4 regions of the Streptomyces sp. NPDC021093 genome follow, and region 1 is predicted to be linked to each of the others. Evidence: riboswitches for the same ligand, from Rfam matches in the RefSeq annotation. Region 1 holds a riboswitch; each other region holds the start of a gene.
What was found. Region 1 has a riboswitch for cyclic di-AMP ahead of ACH4SP_RS38160 (M23 family metallopeptidase). Riboswitches for the same ligand answer to the same signal wherever they lie in the genome.

Region 1 (3,697 bases):
CGCCCTGGCCCGGTCCGCGTCGCGCCTGGTCACCGCGTCGACTATCGCGCCGTGCTCGGCCCACGTCTCGGCGGGCCTGGCCGGCCGCTCCACCACGTACATCCAGGCGATCTTGTGCTTGAGCTGGGCCAGCAGGGTGATCAGGCCGGGGCTGCCGGACGCCTGGGCCAGGGTCTCGTGGAACCAGCCGGTGAGAGAGGTCAGATCCTCGCCATCGGCCCGCCCGGCCCGGTCCTGCCCCAGCCTGACGAGCCCGCGGAGCACCTTGAGGTGCGCCTCCGTCCGCCGAACGGCCGCACGCGCCGCACCGAGCGGCTCCAGGAGCGTACGCATCTCCAGGAGGTCGGCGGCCTCCTGCGCGGTCGGCTCGGCGACGCAGGCGCCCGCGTGCCGGCGGGTGGTGACGAAGCCCTCGGCCTGCAGGGTGCGCAGCGCCTCGCGGACCGGGACGCGCGAGACGCCGTACCGGCGGGCCAGCAGCTCTTCCGTGAGCCGGCTGCCGCGCGGCAGAGCTCCGGACACGATGTCGTCGCGAATCGCCGTACACACCGAATGCGCGGGAATGCGCATGCCCGGACCTCCGTCTGCCCGCCGAATCCTTCTCTCAACTCTATTGCAACGCGGCGGAATTACCGAAGAAAATCCTGAACTCTGGCCTGAACTCCAGCCTGAACTCCGGGGAGAGCGCACACAGAAATGCCCCGGCTCGTGGAGAGCCGGGGCATTCCCGAACAGCAGGTACGGCGACGCGTGCAGCAGCAGGTGCGGCAGCCGCGGGTGCGGTCAGACGCCGACGCCGTGGCCGCGCAGGTACGCGACCGGGTCGATGTCCGAGCCGTACTCGGAGGAGGTGCGGGCCTCGAAGTGCAGGTGCGGGCCCGTGGAGTTGCCCGTGGAGCCGGAGAGGCCTATCTGCTCGCCGGACATGACGGACTGGCCGACGGAGACACCGATCGAGGAGAGGTGGCCGTACTGGGTGTACGAGCCGTCGTTCATCCTGATCACGATGTTGTTGCCGTACGCCCCGCCCCAGCCGGCCTCGACGACCGTGCCGGCACCGACGGCGACGACGGAGCTGCCCGACGAGGCGTGGAAGTCGACGCCGGAGTGGCTGCCGGAGGACCACAGCGCGCCACCGGACTTGTAGCTGGTGCTGACGTACGAGTCCGCGACCGGCAGCCGGAAGGCGTTGAGGCGCTTGCGCTCGGCCTCGCGGGCGGCACGCTCGCGCTCCTCGCGCTCCTTCTTCGCCTTGGCCTCGGCCTTGCGCTTGACCTCCGCCTTGCGGGCCTCTTCGGCCTTCCGCTCGGCCTCGGCCTTGTCGTACGCCTGCTTCTGGGCGGTGGCCTGTGCCTCGACCTGGGCGGTGAGGGTCTCCGTCACGGTGTTCTCCATGACGACGGCGCGGATGGTGCCGGTGTCCTCGGCCGACAGGTCGTGCTCGGCGGCGATGGCCTGCGGGGCCAGCGTTCCGATGACACCGGTCGTGGTGAGGGCGGCGACTCCGGCGATGTTGGCGCTCTTGCGCGACAGCACGGAGGGACGCCGGTGCTTCCCGGCGGCACGGGTGAACGCCATGAAGTGGCTGTTTCCTTTCCTTCCTTCTCGCCTACCGGGTTAGCTGACGGGTTCGGAGCAGGAAGGTCTCCTACGGGCCCCACCGGCCCGTGAAGGGCGATGGCGTCCGATTCACCCCAGGGACTGAGTGGGTCCCCGGCTCCCCAGGCTCGCGCCTGACGGGGACTCGGCGATGACTGCCCGGTGCCGCGGTTGCGGCGCACTCTGACGGACAGCCGGACCGACGCTAAGCGGCACTTCTTTCAATCGCCAAACAGACAGCCCTTTTTGTAACGGAGCCCACACGGCAGACAGGCAACCTCTCCAATAAATCGGACATAAGGGAGGACCCCGACGACTCGGGAGTCATCGGGGTCCTTCTTGTCATGCTTTGTGCCGGTCGTACGAACGGCCTTGTGCGGCCCTCCGACCGGTCAGCCGGTGACGACCGTGACCTCACCGATGTTCAGCGCCCGTACGGGCTCCGCGATCTGCGAGGCGTCGCCGACCAGGATCGTGACCAGCTTGTCCACCGGGAACGCGTTCACGACGGCCGCCGTGGCCTCCACCGTGCCGGTGGTGGCGAGCCGGGCGTACAGCTGGGCCTGGAAGTCGTCGGGCAGGTGCTGCTCGACCTGGTCGGCCAGCGTGCCCGCGACGGCGGACGCCGTCTCGTACTTGAGCGGGGCGACCCCGACCAGGTTCTGCACGGCGACGTCGCGCTCGGCGTCGGTGAGGCCCTCGGCCGCGAGCGTCCGCAGGACCTTCCAGAGGTCGTCCAGGGCGGGCCCGGTCGACTCGGTGTCCACGGAGCCGCTGATGGCCAGCATGGCGGCGCCGCTGCCGTCCGCGGCGGAGCGCATCACCTGGCCGAAGGCGCGCACGCCGTAGGTGTAGCCCTTCTCCTCGCGCAGGACGCGGTCCAGGCGCGAGGTGAGGGTGCCGCCGAGGCAGTACGTGCCGAGAACCTGGGCGGGCCAGACGCGGTCGTGCCGGTCCGGGCCGATGCGGCCGATCAGCAGCTGGGTCTGGACGGCACCCGGGCGGTCGACGATGACCACGCGGCCGGTGTCGTCGGCGGTGATCGGCGGGACCGGGCGCGGCGCGGCGGTGTTGCCCGTCCACTCCCCCAGGGTGTCGGCCAGGACGGCGTCCAGGTCGATGCCGGTGAGGTCGCCGACGACGACGGCCGTGGAGGTGGCCGGGCGGACGTGCGCCTCGTAGAAGGCGCGCACGGCGGCCGAGTCGATGGCCTTGACCGTCTCCTCGGTGCCCTGGCGGGGGCGCGACATGCGCAAGGAGGCCGGGAAGAGCTCCTTGGAGAGCTGCTTGGCGGCCCGCCGGGACGGGTTGGCCGCCTCGTGCGGGATCTCGTCGAGCCGGTTGCGCACGAGACGGTCGATCTCGCCGTCCGCGAACGCGGGCGCGCGCAGGGCGTCGGCGAGCAGGCCGAGCGCCTTGGGCAGCCGGGAGACCGGCACTTCGAGGGAGACCCGGATGCCGGGGTGGTCGGCGTACGCGTCGAGGGTGGCGCCGCAGCGCTCCAGCTCGGCGGCGAACTCCTCCGCCGAGTGCTTGTCGGTGCCCTCGGTGAAGGCGCGCGACATGATCGTGGCCACGCCGTCCAGGCCCTGGGGCTCGGCCTCAAGAGGTGCCGCGAGGTTGACCTCGACGGCCACCAGCTTCTGGCCGGGGCGGTCGCAGCGCAGCACGACCAGCCCGTTGGGCAGGGCGCCGCGCTCGGGGGCCGGGAAGGCCCACGGGGTGGCGGGGCCCGCCTGCGGCTGCGGGTGGAACTGCATCTCGCTGGTCACGGCTGCGGCCTTGCCGGTGGTGGCTGCGGTCTCCGTCACTGGTCCGCCCCTTCCTGCTGCTCCTGCTGGACTTCCTGTACGACGTCGGCGTGCGCGGCGTCGGCGGGCTCGACCGGCTCGGACTCGGCCGCGGCCGCGAGCGGCTCGTACACCAGGACCGCGCGGTTGTCCGGGCGCAGGCACGCCTTCGCGACGGCCTGCACCTCATCGGCCGTCACGTCCAGCACGCGCTGCACGGCGGTCAGGGCGAGCAGCGGGTCGCCGAACAGCACGGCGTACCTGCAGAGTTCGTCGGCGCGGCCGGCGACCGTGCCGAGCCGGTCCAG
Region 2 (3,697 bases), on a different contig from region 1:
ACTGGGCCGCGGCCAGCGAACCGAGCGAGCCGCGTGCGGAGTTGAGCCGCTCCGTCCTGCGTGCTGCCTCGTCCCGCAGCTGGTCGAGCGACTTCTTGGTCCGCTCGGCCTTCTCCTGCACGCCGTTGTACGTCTCGGTGGCGGCCTCGGCGTCGTGGTACAGCTTGTCGATCTTCGACTTGATCTGTGCCGGAGTGAGCGTCGGCTCCGCCTGTGCGGTGCCCTCCAGTGCGGTGGTGCCCGCGGCCCCTGCCAGTGCGAGGGTGACCGCGGTGGTGCGGGCGGTACGAACGGTACTGCCGGTGAGTGAGCGCTGCTTGGGCTTCCGGTGCGCTGCCACGAGGGCGTTCACGTCCTTCCACGGGTCCGTCCGGCCGGTGGGGGAGGGGAGTCGGCCGTCTGGGGAGGGACGCTAAACCTGGGCGTCACGGCACAGCCTTCGAATGAGCGCTAATGGCAGGAAGAGGGCGAGTGCTGATCGCAGATGATCGACGACTGGGATGCGGAATCACCACTTCCGCGCCCACTGTGATCGATGGGACGGAATGGCCCGCCCTGCCGCGATCCCCCTGCTAACGCCTGGCTAGGCTCCGCCCCATGGATGTACTGATCAATGTTTTCGTAGGACTCCACATCATCGGCATCGCCTCGCTCCTCGGCGGCTTCCTGACCCAGATGAAGGCGATGGGCGCGGGCACCGCCCGCTTCACGCCCCCGATGCTGCACGGTGCGCTGACCATGCTGGTCACCGGCATCGCCCTGGTCGGGCTCAACCAGGCCCAGGACCACACCCTCAACAACGTCAAGCTCGGCATCAAGCTGGCGATCCTGGTGGTGATCCTGGGCCTCGTCTACGTCAAGCGCGATGACGAGAAGGTGGAGAAGGCGCTGTTCGGCGCGGTCGGCGGGCTGACGGCGGTCAATATCTTCGTCGCCGTCCTCTGGACCTGAGTTCCGGCGGGACCGGTCAGGCCGGCCGTACGCTCCCGTAGATCGGCATGTAGTAGATCGACTCCTCGCGCACCTTCGCGTTCGGCTTCGGTGCGTGGATCATCATTCCGTTGCCCTTGTAGATGCCGACGTGGCTGATGTCGTCGTAGAAGAACACCAGGTCACCCGGTTTGAGGTCCTTCGTCGCGATCCGGGTGCCGACCTTCACCTGGTCCCAGGTGGTCCGCGGCAGGGTCACCCCGGCGGCCCGCCAGGCGGCCTGGGACAGCCCCGAGCAGTCGTACGAGGAGGGGCCGGTCGCGCCCCAGATGTACGGCTTGCCGATCTGGGCGCGGGCGAAGTCCAGCACCTTCGCGGCCTTCGTGGAATACGAGCTTCCGGAGCCGGAGCCGGAGCCGGAGCCGGAGTCAGAGCCGCTGCCGGAGCCCGAGCCGCTACCGGAATCCGTGCCCGTGCCTGTGCCCGTACCGGTACCGGTACGGGTACCCGACCCGGATCCGGACCCCTGCCCGGGCTCCTTCTCCTTCTCTTCCTCCCGCTCCTTCTCCCTGGCCGCCTCCTCCGCCTGCTGCCGCGCCAGCTCCTCCGCCTTGCGCTTGGCCTCCGCCTCGCGCTTGCGCTCCAGCTCCGCGAGCTTGGCCTTCTCCTCGGCGGTCAGCCGCGACAGCAGCCCGCGCGCCTGCCCGAGCTTGTCCTGTACGTCCTGCTTGGACTCCCGCAGCGAGGCCTGCGACGTGGTCAGCCGCTCCAGACCGCGGGTCGCCACGGCCCGGTGCTTCGCGGCGGACTGCTGCTGTGCGCTGTAGTCGGCGACCAGCTTCTTCTGCCGATCGGTGGTCCGCGCCATCAGCCGCCGCGAGTCGAAGTACGACTGCGGGTCGTGCGCCAGGAGCAGAGCGGCCGTGGAACCGACCGATCCGCTGCGGTACTGGGTGGCAGCGAAGGTACCGAGCGCCCGCCTGGCCTCGTTGAGCTTGTCGGTGCGCTGCGCGACGTCGTCGAGGAGCCCGTCGAGCTTCTCCTTCTGCTGCCGGGTGGCTTCCTTGGCCGCGTTGTACTTCTGGGTCGCCGTCCCGGCCTGCCGGTAGAGGTCGTCGACCTTCTTCTGCACCTCTTCGACCGAGGGCTTCGGCGAGGCGGGTGCGGTGGGCGCGGCCTGGGCGGACTGGGCGACCAGGCCGACGGTGACCAGGGCGGCGGTGGTGACGCCGAATCCGGGAGCGGTGGAACGTATCAGCGACGTGGCGCGGGTACGCGGCTTGCGATGCGATGCCAAAGCAGGCATTCCTTCCGTGGACCGCCTACCGGGTTAGCTGTCGGGTTCGGGCGGACTGACGGAAGGTGCCCTACGGCCCAGGTGTGTGTGGGGGACGGGCCGATTCACCCCGGTGATGCGTGTGGGTCCCCGGTTCCGAACCACCGTGCGGGCGGCGCGAATTCGGCGTGAGGGCACCGTTCCGGCGCGGTTCGCCGAGGGGGGTACGGGCCGCTCGCGCAGCACCGTAGCCAATCCCCGTGACGGGTGGGAAGCCTGATGTTCGATATGCCCGATACATTTTCGTGACCTTTGCAAGCGGTGAGGGTCGGGTCACGGAAGGTGGTCGCGGGTGGTGCTGGGCAAGGTCACGGACGGTGGTGGCGGAAACCGGGACCTGCTGTCAGTGCGGCCGCCTAGACTCGGTAGGCGATGAGCAGCCTCTTTGACGACAGCTTCCTGGCCGACCTCCAGCACAAGGACGACGCGGCCCCGCCTCCCCCGGAGGACACCGATGACGGTGCCCCCGCGGAGGAGGTTCCGCACGACCTCTTCCAGGGCGCCTTCGACGGCCCGCCGCCGCCCCGCGACGCGTACTACCGGGACGGCGCCCCCCGCCCGGTGGTCGACCCGGCGGCCCTGCTCGACGGGCTGAACGACAACCAGCGCGCAGCCGTCGTGCACGCCGGATCGCCGCTGCTCATCGTGGCCGGAGCCGGTTCCGGCAAGACCCGTGTGCTCACCCATCGCATCGCGCACCTGCTCGCGGCCCGCGGTGTGCATCCCGGCCAGATCCTCGCGATCACCTTCACCAACAAGGCCGCGGCCGAGATGAAGGAGCGCGTCGAGGCCCTGGTCGGCCCGCGCGCCAACGCGATGTGGGTGTCCACCTTCCACAGCGCCTGCGTCCGCATCCTGCGCCGCGAGTCCAAGAAGCTCGGCTTCACGAGCTCCTTCTCGATCTACGACGCCGCCGACTCCAAGCGTCTGATGGCCCTGGTCTGCCGCGACCTCGACATCGACCCGAAGAAGTTCCCGCCGAAGTCCTTCAGCGCCAAGGTCTCCAACCTGAAGAACGAGCTGATAGACGAGGAGACCTTCGCCGGCCAGGCCGCCGACGGCTTCGAGAAGACCCTCGCCCAGGCCTACGCGATGTACCAGTCCCGCCTCCGCGAGGCGAACGCACTGGACTTCGACGACATCATCATGACCACGGTGCATCTGCTCCAGGCGTTCCCCGACGTCGCCGAGCACTACCGGATGCGCTTCCGGCACGTGATGGTCGACGAGTACCAGGACACCAACCACGCCCAGTACACGCTGGTACGGGAGCTGGTCGGGCCCTCCGGCGAGGGCAAGGCCCCCGGTGAGCTGTGCGTCGTCGGCGACGCCGACCAGTCGATCTACGCCTTCCGCGGCGCGACGATCCGCAACATCCTCCAGTTCGAGGAGGACTACCCGGACGCGAAGACGATCCTGCTGGAGCAGAAC
Region 3 (3,697 bases), on a different contig from region 1:
AGCGGCAGGTCGCTGGCCTCGGAGGCGGCGTGCGCGACGGCGAGGGAGACGCCCAGGATGGCGTTGGCGCCGAGGGAGCCCTTGTTCTCGGTGGCGTCGAGGTCGAACATCGCCTGGTCGATCAGGCGCTGCTCGGTCGCGTCGTAGCCGACGAGCTCCGGGCCGATCTGCTCGATGACGGCGAGAACGGCCTTCTCGACACCCTTGCCGAGGTAGCGGTTCGGGTCACCGTCGCGAAGCTCGATGGCTTCGAAGGCACCGGTGGAGGCGCCGGACGGAACAGCAGCACGGCCGGTGCTGCCGTCGTCGAGGCCGACCTCGACCTCGACCGTGGGGTTGCCTCGGGAGTCCAGGATTTCCCGGGCTACGACGACGTCGATGGACGGCACGAGCATCTCCTTATGGGATGTGACGCTGAGGGGTGCGCCCGCTGACGGGGCGCGGCGCAGGGTCGCTTTCGGCCTTGCGACATGAGCCTAACCGGATCGCAGGCATCAGCCAGCCGATGGACCGCCCGCTGGGACGAAAAGATGCCCGAATGCCTGTAATACAGGACGAAGGACCTGAAGGCCGTCGCCGTGTGTTACGGACCTGTTCACCCAGCGTGCGTACGGGCTCTGCCCATACGAGGGGACGTGGACGCAGAAGGGCCCCGGCCCGGGCGCGTACAGGGGGAAGTCGCGCCCGGCCGGGGTCCAGGTGTGCGGAGCGGACGGGGGTGGGCCGTCCGCTCCACTGCGCGGGGACCGGGCGGGGGTGGGCCGCCGGGGTCTCCGCGGGGGTCAGCTCAGGTGGAGCTGCTGACCCGGGTAGATGAGGTCGGCGTCGACGACGACTCCCTCATTCAGGTCGAGGATGTGCTGCCAGCCGCCCTTGACGTGCTTCGCCTCGGCGATCTTCGCGAGGGTGTCGCCGGACTTGACCTCGTACTCGCCGTCACCCTTCTGGATCGGGGCGGACGGCTTGGCTGCCGTCTTGGGGGCCTCGGACTTCGGGGCCGCGGACTTCGGGGCCTGGCGGGCCTCGGAGCGGGAGGCGGTCGGGGCCTCGGAGCGGTGCTGCTTCTTCGGGGCGGACTTCTGCGTGCCCGAGCCGGTGCTGACGCCCGGGTCGACACCGTCGTTGCTGAGGTTGCCGGCGCCCGCGCAGGCCCAGGCGCCGGGGCCCTGGATCTTGAGGAGCTGCTCGGCGACGGCTATCTGCTGGCCCTTGGTGGCCTGGTCGGCGCGCGGCGCGTACTTGGTGCCGCCGGCGGCCGCCCACGAGGAGTTCGTGAACTGCAGGCCGCCGTAGTAGCCGTTGCCCGTGTTGATGGACCAGTTGCCGCCGGACTCGCACTGGGCGACGGCGTCCCAGGTGTCGACGGAGGCGGCGGAGGCCGAGGAGGCCCCCATCAGCGGAGCGGCGACCGCGACACCGGTGACACCCGCGAGGGTGGCGACACGGGTGGCCTTGGACGGACGGCGGTGCTTGCCCTTGCCAGTGAACAGCGACATGGATATCCCCTCACCGACGCCTTCGAGGTGAGCTGTCGGGTTCGGGCTGTGAGTTCGCCCGGCCTCCGGTCGGGACCGCGGATCTCTCCCGCGTTCCGTCTCGGCGGCTTCACCCCAAGCCGTTCCTCGTCCGTCTCTCAACGTCCGGGCCCGGCACTTACCTTGGGTCCCCCGCTCCTGCCTACGGCGCTTTCGCGACGACTGCTGCCGAGGCCCGCCGGCAGGATTCGGCGTGCGGGCTCCGGTGCCCACCGGTGGCGAGCGAGGACGACCGTAATCACAGGAGTCCCCGATGTTCAAAGAGGCCCATCGGGGACATTCAGCCCCTACTTGCCCTCCCTGCACGGTTGTTTACGCAGGTCAGAGGGGGCACGGCGGGACCTTCCAGCAGGGACACGCCAGTTGGGGCAGAGAGACTCATGTCTCACTTGCGCAGAACCGGACATAAGGTCCCGAACTACCTGTGTTCTGGGCCTACTTTTCGCTCAATTCGAGGCTCTGGCCAGGCTTGATGAGGTCCGGATCGTCGCCCAGGGCCTTGCGGTTCGCCTCGTAGAGCGCGGGCCAGCCGCCGGGCACGTGCGCCTCGTCGGCGATGTGCCAGAGGTTGTCGCCGGGGCGCACGGTGTAGTCGCCGGGACCGGGTGCGCCGTCCGCACCCTTGTCGCCGTCACGGGAGGCGTGGCGGCCCTCATCGCGTCCGTCGGTCCCGTCCGGGGTGGACGAATTGTCCGGTACGGGAAGGGAGTTCTCCGGCGCGGGCTCGCCGCGGTGCTTGCCCTGGCCTCCGTCCGCGGGGTCGGTGGCGCCCGGGGTGGCGGGCGTACCGGGAGTGGCGGGCGTGCCGGGCGTGACCGACGCGTCCGGGGACTCGATGCCCGGGGTCTGCGTGCCCGGGGTCTGCGTGCCGGGGGCCTGCGTACCGGGCGTCGTGCCGCCGGGGAAGGGCAGTTCGGTGCCCGGGGTGGTCGGGCCGGTGCTGGGCTCGATGCTGGAGCCGGGGGTCGGCTCGGCGGGATGGCCGCTGCCCGGGATGGCGGGGGTGGTCGGAGTGACGGGGGTGGCCGGGGTGGTCGGCGCCTTCGCACCCGGATCCGTACCCGCGTCCTTACCCGCACCCGTGCCCGCGTCCGCACCCGTGCCCGGGGTGTCCTGGTGGGCGCTCTCGCCGGGGGTGTCCGGCTTCACGGAGCCCGCCGGGGGCTTGGGCGGTGCACCGGTGTCCGTGCCGGGATCGGCGGCGTCGACCCCGCCGGACGCGGAACCGGAACCGGAATCAGCACCGCCGCCCGGGGCGAGCCCGGAGACGCCGGCGCAGCTCGGCCAGCCCTGCGGGCCCTCGGCGGCGAACACCTTCTCGGCGACCTTGATCTGCTGCGAGCGGCTGGCGAGGTCGGGCCGCGGGGCGTACGCACCGCCGCCGTACTGGTCCCACTTCTCCTGCGAGAACTGGAGCCCGCCGTAGTAGCCGTTGCCGAGGTCGGCACTCCACATGCCGCCGCTCTCGCACTCGGCGACGCGGTCCCAGGTGTTCGACTCGACCGCGCTGGCGCTGGTCGCGCCCAGGAGCGGAATCGCGAGTGCGGATCCGGTCACCCCGGCCGCGACGATGAGAGCGGGTGCCTGACGCGGGCGGCGGTGTTTACCGTTCCCGGAGCGCATGCGGTTGCCTTTCAGCTGACGGTGACCCGGCTTCTGGCCGTAACTGCTGGGTCGTCCGTGAACGTAGCCGCAGTCGAACACCCGTCACAAGTCGATGCAGTGGAGATCACGCGAAGGTCACATTGCTGACGCGCCGTCAGCTTCGGGTGCCCTTACGGGTTCCCCGAACTCGACCGGGAGGGTGCGCAGTCCGCGCATGATGAGGCCGCCACGCCACCGCAAATCGGCAGGATCTTCCGCGAGTTGCAGGTCAGGGAGACGGGTCAGCAGGGTCGCGAGGGCCGTCTGCGCTTCGAGCCTGGCGAGCGGGGCGCCGAGGCAGTAGTGGATGCCGTGGCCGTAGCCGAGGTGCTGGTTGTCCCGACGGCTGAGATCCAAGGTGTCCGGATCCTGGAACCTTTCGGGGTCCCGGTCGGCGGCGGCAAGCACGACGAGCACGGGGTCGCCCGCGGAGATCTCCTCGCCGCCGATGCTCAGGTCCTCGGTCGCGTACCGCCAGGTGGCGAGCTCCACCGGGCCGTCGTAGCGCAGGAGTTCCT
Region 4 (3,697 bases), on a different contig from region 1:
CGGCTCCGGCCAGCCTGGGTGGGGAGCGGTACCGTCCGCACCCGGTGCGGACCTGGGCAGGAGAACTGACGGTGGCGGGGTACGGACGCGGAAGCGACGGGACCGGGACAGGGACAAGAGCCGGGAACGGGACGAGGGCCGGGAACGGGGCAGGGGCGGGGGACGGCGGCGGGAGGAAGACGCGGCGGTTCGTGCGGGCGCTGCCCGCGCTGATGATCACGGGCGGGCTCCTCTTCGACGCGCTGACGCCGGACGACTTCACGGCCTCGCCGCTGTTCGCGGCCGCTCCGCTGGTCGCCGCGCCGTTCTTCTCGCTGGTCAACACCGGGCTGACCGCGTGTGCCGCCGTGCTGGCCGTGGTGGGGCTGCGGATCTCCGACGACGTCCTGATGTCCGTGGTGGGCGTGACCGAGCTGGTGACCGTGCTGACGGTGGCCGTGCTCGCGATCCTGATCAACCGGGTCGTACGGAAGAGCGGCAGGCAGCTCGCGTCGGTGCGGGTCATCGCGGACGCGGCGCAGCGGGCGGTCGTACCGATCCCGCCGGACCGGATCGGCGGTCTTGAGATCGCCGCGCGGTACGAGGCGGCGGAGGCGGACGCGTTCATCGGGGGCGACCTGTTCGCCGTGCAGGACACTCCCTACGGGGTGCGGCTCGTCGTGGGGGACGTACGGGGCAAGGGGCTTGAGGCCGTCGAGGCGGTCGCGGTGGTGGTGGGTGCGTTCCGGGAGGCCGCCGAGACGGAGAGCTGTCTGGAGGGCGTCGCGCAGCGGCTGGAGCGGGCGCTGGCGCGCGAGGGCCGGCGGCGGGACGGCCTTGACGCGCTGGAGGGCTTCACGACGGCGGTGCTCGCCGAGATCCCGCGCGGCGAGGGCGTCGTACGACTGGTGAACCGGGGGCACCCCGAGCCGCTGCTGCTGTACGCGGACGGCGAGCTGGACGTGCTGGAGCCGGAGGAGTTCGCGCTGCCGCTGGGGATGGGGGACCTGGGGGACTGGCCGGACCGGGCGCGGGAGTTCGCGTACCCCGCGGGCTCGACGCTGGTGTTCTACACGGACGGGCTCTCCGAGGCGCGGGACGCGGCCGGGGTCTTCTACGACCCGGCGGTACGGCTGCGGCGCTCGCTCTATCCGGGGCCCGACGCCGTGCTGGACGCGCTGACCAGTGACGTACGGGTGCATACGGGCGGGAAGCAGACCGACGACATGGCGCTGCTCGCGGTGGGGCGGCCGGGGGTGGGCCAGCCGGAGCGGCGCCGGACCGTGGAGATCGTGAAACGGCCGTGAGCGCGGTGGGTGCGGGGAAGGTGCGCGGTGCGGGCGGCGGCGTGCGGCCGGTCGGTCACGGGGTGTGCTCGAAGGGGAGCCCTCCGCATAACAATTGACGATCTATCAGTTGTGGAGGGTTTGCGGGGGCGGAACGCATGTGTTTCGGGAGGCCGCTGTGTCGTCCTGATTCGCGGTCATATGTGCCCGTATGCCTTGGCCGTGAGTGCCTGCGCAGCGTTAACGATCACCCGGAACAGCTTGGAATTCCACTTGTGTGTCTATTAACGTTCGATAACGCAGTGCGGTCGTCCCAGCCGTCGTCAGAGACGGCGCCGTGCGCGTGCGCCGAATTCCGTGAGGAAACCGGGGAACCACCAATTGGGGTGAATCGGGCCGCACCTGGCCCGTAGGAGACCTTCCTGCTCCGAACCCGTCAGCTAACCCGGTAGGCGAGAAGGAAGGAAAGGAGCGCGCCCCCGTGGCGTCCAACAGGCCTGCCCCCGAAACACCGGCCCCCGCTTTCTCGTACCAGGCTTACGGAGTCCCGAACGACACGGAGGGCCCGACAGGCGGCCGGACGGACGGCTGGACGCACGGCCCGGCCAACGGTCAGGGCGACACGCTCGTCGGCCTCGCGCCCCTCGCGCCCGAGATTCCGCAGCAGCACCGGGGCGGCTTCGAGGGATTCGCTGAGTTCGAAGGCCCCTCGGGAAACACCTCCGGCGGTTCCTCCGACGGTCCCTCCCACATCCCCTCCGGCATTCCCTTCGGCGGCCCCGCCGCGTCGGCCGAGGAGTGGAACCCCACCGAGGAGTCCCTCGTTCCGGTGCGCGGCAAGCACCGTGTCGCCAAGCAGCGCGGCTCCCTGGCCCGTAGCTCCACGGTGCTGGGGGTCGGCGTCATCGCCGCCGTCGGCGCCGGTGGGATCGCCACCGCCCAGGAGAAGCCGGCCGTCTCGATATCGCTGCCGGACCAGCTCTCCGACTCCCTCGCCTCGCTCGCCGAATCCCTGCCGGACGCCGAGTCGCTGCCGGGCGTGGGGGCGTTGGTGTCGGGCTCCGACTCCGGTGCGCACTCCGACGCCGACTCCGGTACGGGCGTGGTGGTCGCCGCCGTTCCGGCCGCCGCCTCCGCCGCTCCCGCCGCCGCCGGGCAGCAGCAGGTCGGTGCGGGCGAGAGCCTGCGGGCGCGGATCCTCCACCAGGCCGAGCAGCAGCGCTCCGTCGCCGACGAGGCGGTCCAGGAGGCCGCGCGCCAGCAGGCCGTCAAGGACGCAGCCGCCGAGGCCAAGAAGCAGCGCGACGAGGCCGACGCCAAGGCGGAGAAGGTCGAGCAGGAGAAGCGCGAGGCAGAGGCCAGGGCCAAGGCGAAGGCCAAGGCGGAGGCCGAGGCGAAGGCGGAGGCCGAGCGGCTCGCCAAGCTGGCCGCCAGCTACTCGCTGCCCACCTCCTCGTACACCCTCACCTCCACCTACGGGCAGGCCGGCTCGATGTGGTCCTCCGGGCACCACACCGGTCTCGACTTCGCCGCCCCGACGGGCACGCCGGTCAAGGCCGTGCACGGCGGGACCATAAAGTCCGCGGGCTACTCGGGCTCGTACGGCTACCGCATCGTGCTGGAGCTGAGCGACGGCACGGAGATCTGGTACTGCCACCTCTCGCAGATGAACGTCTCGGCGGGCACCGACGTCTCGACCGGGCAGACCATCGGCAACGTGGGCGCCACCGGCAACGTCACCGGACCGCACCTGCACCTCGAAGTGCACACCCCGGGCGGCGACGGCATCGACCCGGCGGCCTGGCTGCGGGACAAGGGCCTTTCGGTCTGATCCGCGGGCCCCGTCCGGTCCGGTGTGATCCGGCCGGATTTGATGGCCAGTGCATGGAATAGGTCCGGCGGGCCGGGTGGTTGACGTCCTCATGACTTCCCACCTGCGCCCGCTGGGCTCTTCCGGCCTCGATGTCTTCCCGCTCGCCCTCGGCGGCAATGTCTTCGGCTGGACCGCCGACCGCGACCAGTCCTTCGCCGTCCTCGACGCGTACACCGCCGGCGGCGGCAACTTCGTCGACACCGCCGACGTCTACTCCGCCTGGGTCCCGGGCAACGAGGGCGGCGAGTCCGAGCGCGTGCTCGGCGAATGGCTGGCCGCCCGCTCCAACCGGGACGAGGTCGTCCTCGCCACCAAGGTCGGCGCCCACCCCTCGTACAAGGGACTCTCCGCCACCACCATCAAGGCCGCAGCCGAGGAGTCGCTGCGCCGTCTCGGCACGGACTACATCGACCTCTACTACACGCACTACGACGACCCGTCCGTGCCCGTCGAGGAGTTCGTCACCGCGCTCGACCAGCTGGTACGGGACGGCAAGGTGCGGGCAGTGGCCGCCTCCAACATCTCCGCCGACCGGCTGCGGGAGTCGCTGGACTTCGCC

Region 2: it holds a riboswitch for cyclic di-AMP, as region 1 does, so the genes downstream of both, ACH4SP_RS23485 (NlpC/P60 family protein) here and ACH4SP_RS38160 (M23 family metallopeptidase) in region 1, are expected to answer to the same signal.
Region 3: it holds a riboswitch for cyclic di-AMP, as region 1 does, so the genes downstream of both, ACH4SP_RS30870 (transglycosylase family protein) here and ACH4SP_RS38160 (M23 family metallopeptidase) in region 1, are expected to answer to the same signal.
Region 4: it holds a riboswitch for cyclic di-AMP, as region 1 does, so the genes downstream of both, ACH4SP_RS12535 (M23 family metallopeptidase) here and ACH4SP_RS38160 (M23 family metallopeptidase) in region 1, are expected to answer to the same signal.

What each region holds. Positions count from the first base shown of each region.
Region 1 covers NZ_JBIRQJ010000016.1:139,961-143,657, forward strand. The annotation lists gene ACH4SP_RS38155 (GntR family transcriptional regulator) at 1-570, opposite strand, end outside; gene ACH4SP_RS38160 (M23 family metallopeptidase) at 784-1,578, opposite strand; cyclic di-AMP (ydaO/yuaA leader) riboswitch at 1,592-1,760, opposite strand; gene ACH4SP_RS38165 (M16 family metallopeptidase) at 1,992-3,359, opposite strand; gene ACH4SP_RS38170 (M16 family metallopeptidase) at 3,407-3,697, opposite strand, start outside.
Region 2 covers NZ_JBIRQJ010000007.1:320,826-324,522, reverse strand. The annotation lists gene ACH4SP_RS23495 (NlpC/P60 family protein) at 1-340, opposite strand, end outside; gene ACH4SP_RS23490 (hypothetical protein) at 598-951, shown strand; gene ACH4SP_RS23485 (NlpC/P60 family protein) at 968-2,236, opposite strand; cyclic di-AMP (ydaO/yuaA leader) riboswitch at 2,234-2,405, opposite strand; gene pcrA (DNA helicase PcrA) at 2,639-3,697, shown strand, end outside.
Region 3 covers NZ_JBIRQJ010000010.1:325,459-329,155, reverse strand. The annotation lists gene eno (phosphopyruvate hydratase) at 1-395, opposite strand, end outside; gene ACH4SP_RS30870 (transglycosylase family protein) at 783-1,496, opposite strand; cyclic di-AMP (ydaO/yuaA leader) riboswitch at 1,499-1,695, opposite strand; gene ACH4SP_RS30865 (transglycosylase family protein) at 1,971-3,158, opposite strand; gene ACH4SP_RS30860 (cytochrome P450) at 3,276-3,697, opposite strand, start outside.
Region 4 covers NZ_JBIRQJ010000004.1:18,030-21,726, reverse strand. The annotation lists gene ACH4SP_RS12540 (PP2C family protein-serine/threonine phosphatase) at 1-1,286, shown strand, start outside; cyclic di-AMP (ydaO/yuaA leader) riboswitch at 1,602-1,735, shown strand; gene ACH4SP_RS12535 (M23 family metallopeptidase) at 2,017-3,096, shown strand; gene ACH4SP_RS12530 (aldo/keto reductase) at 3,188-3,697, shown strand, end outside.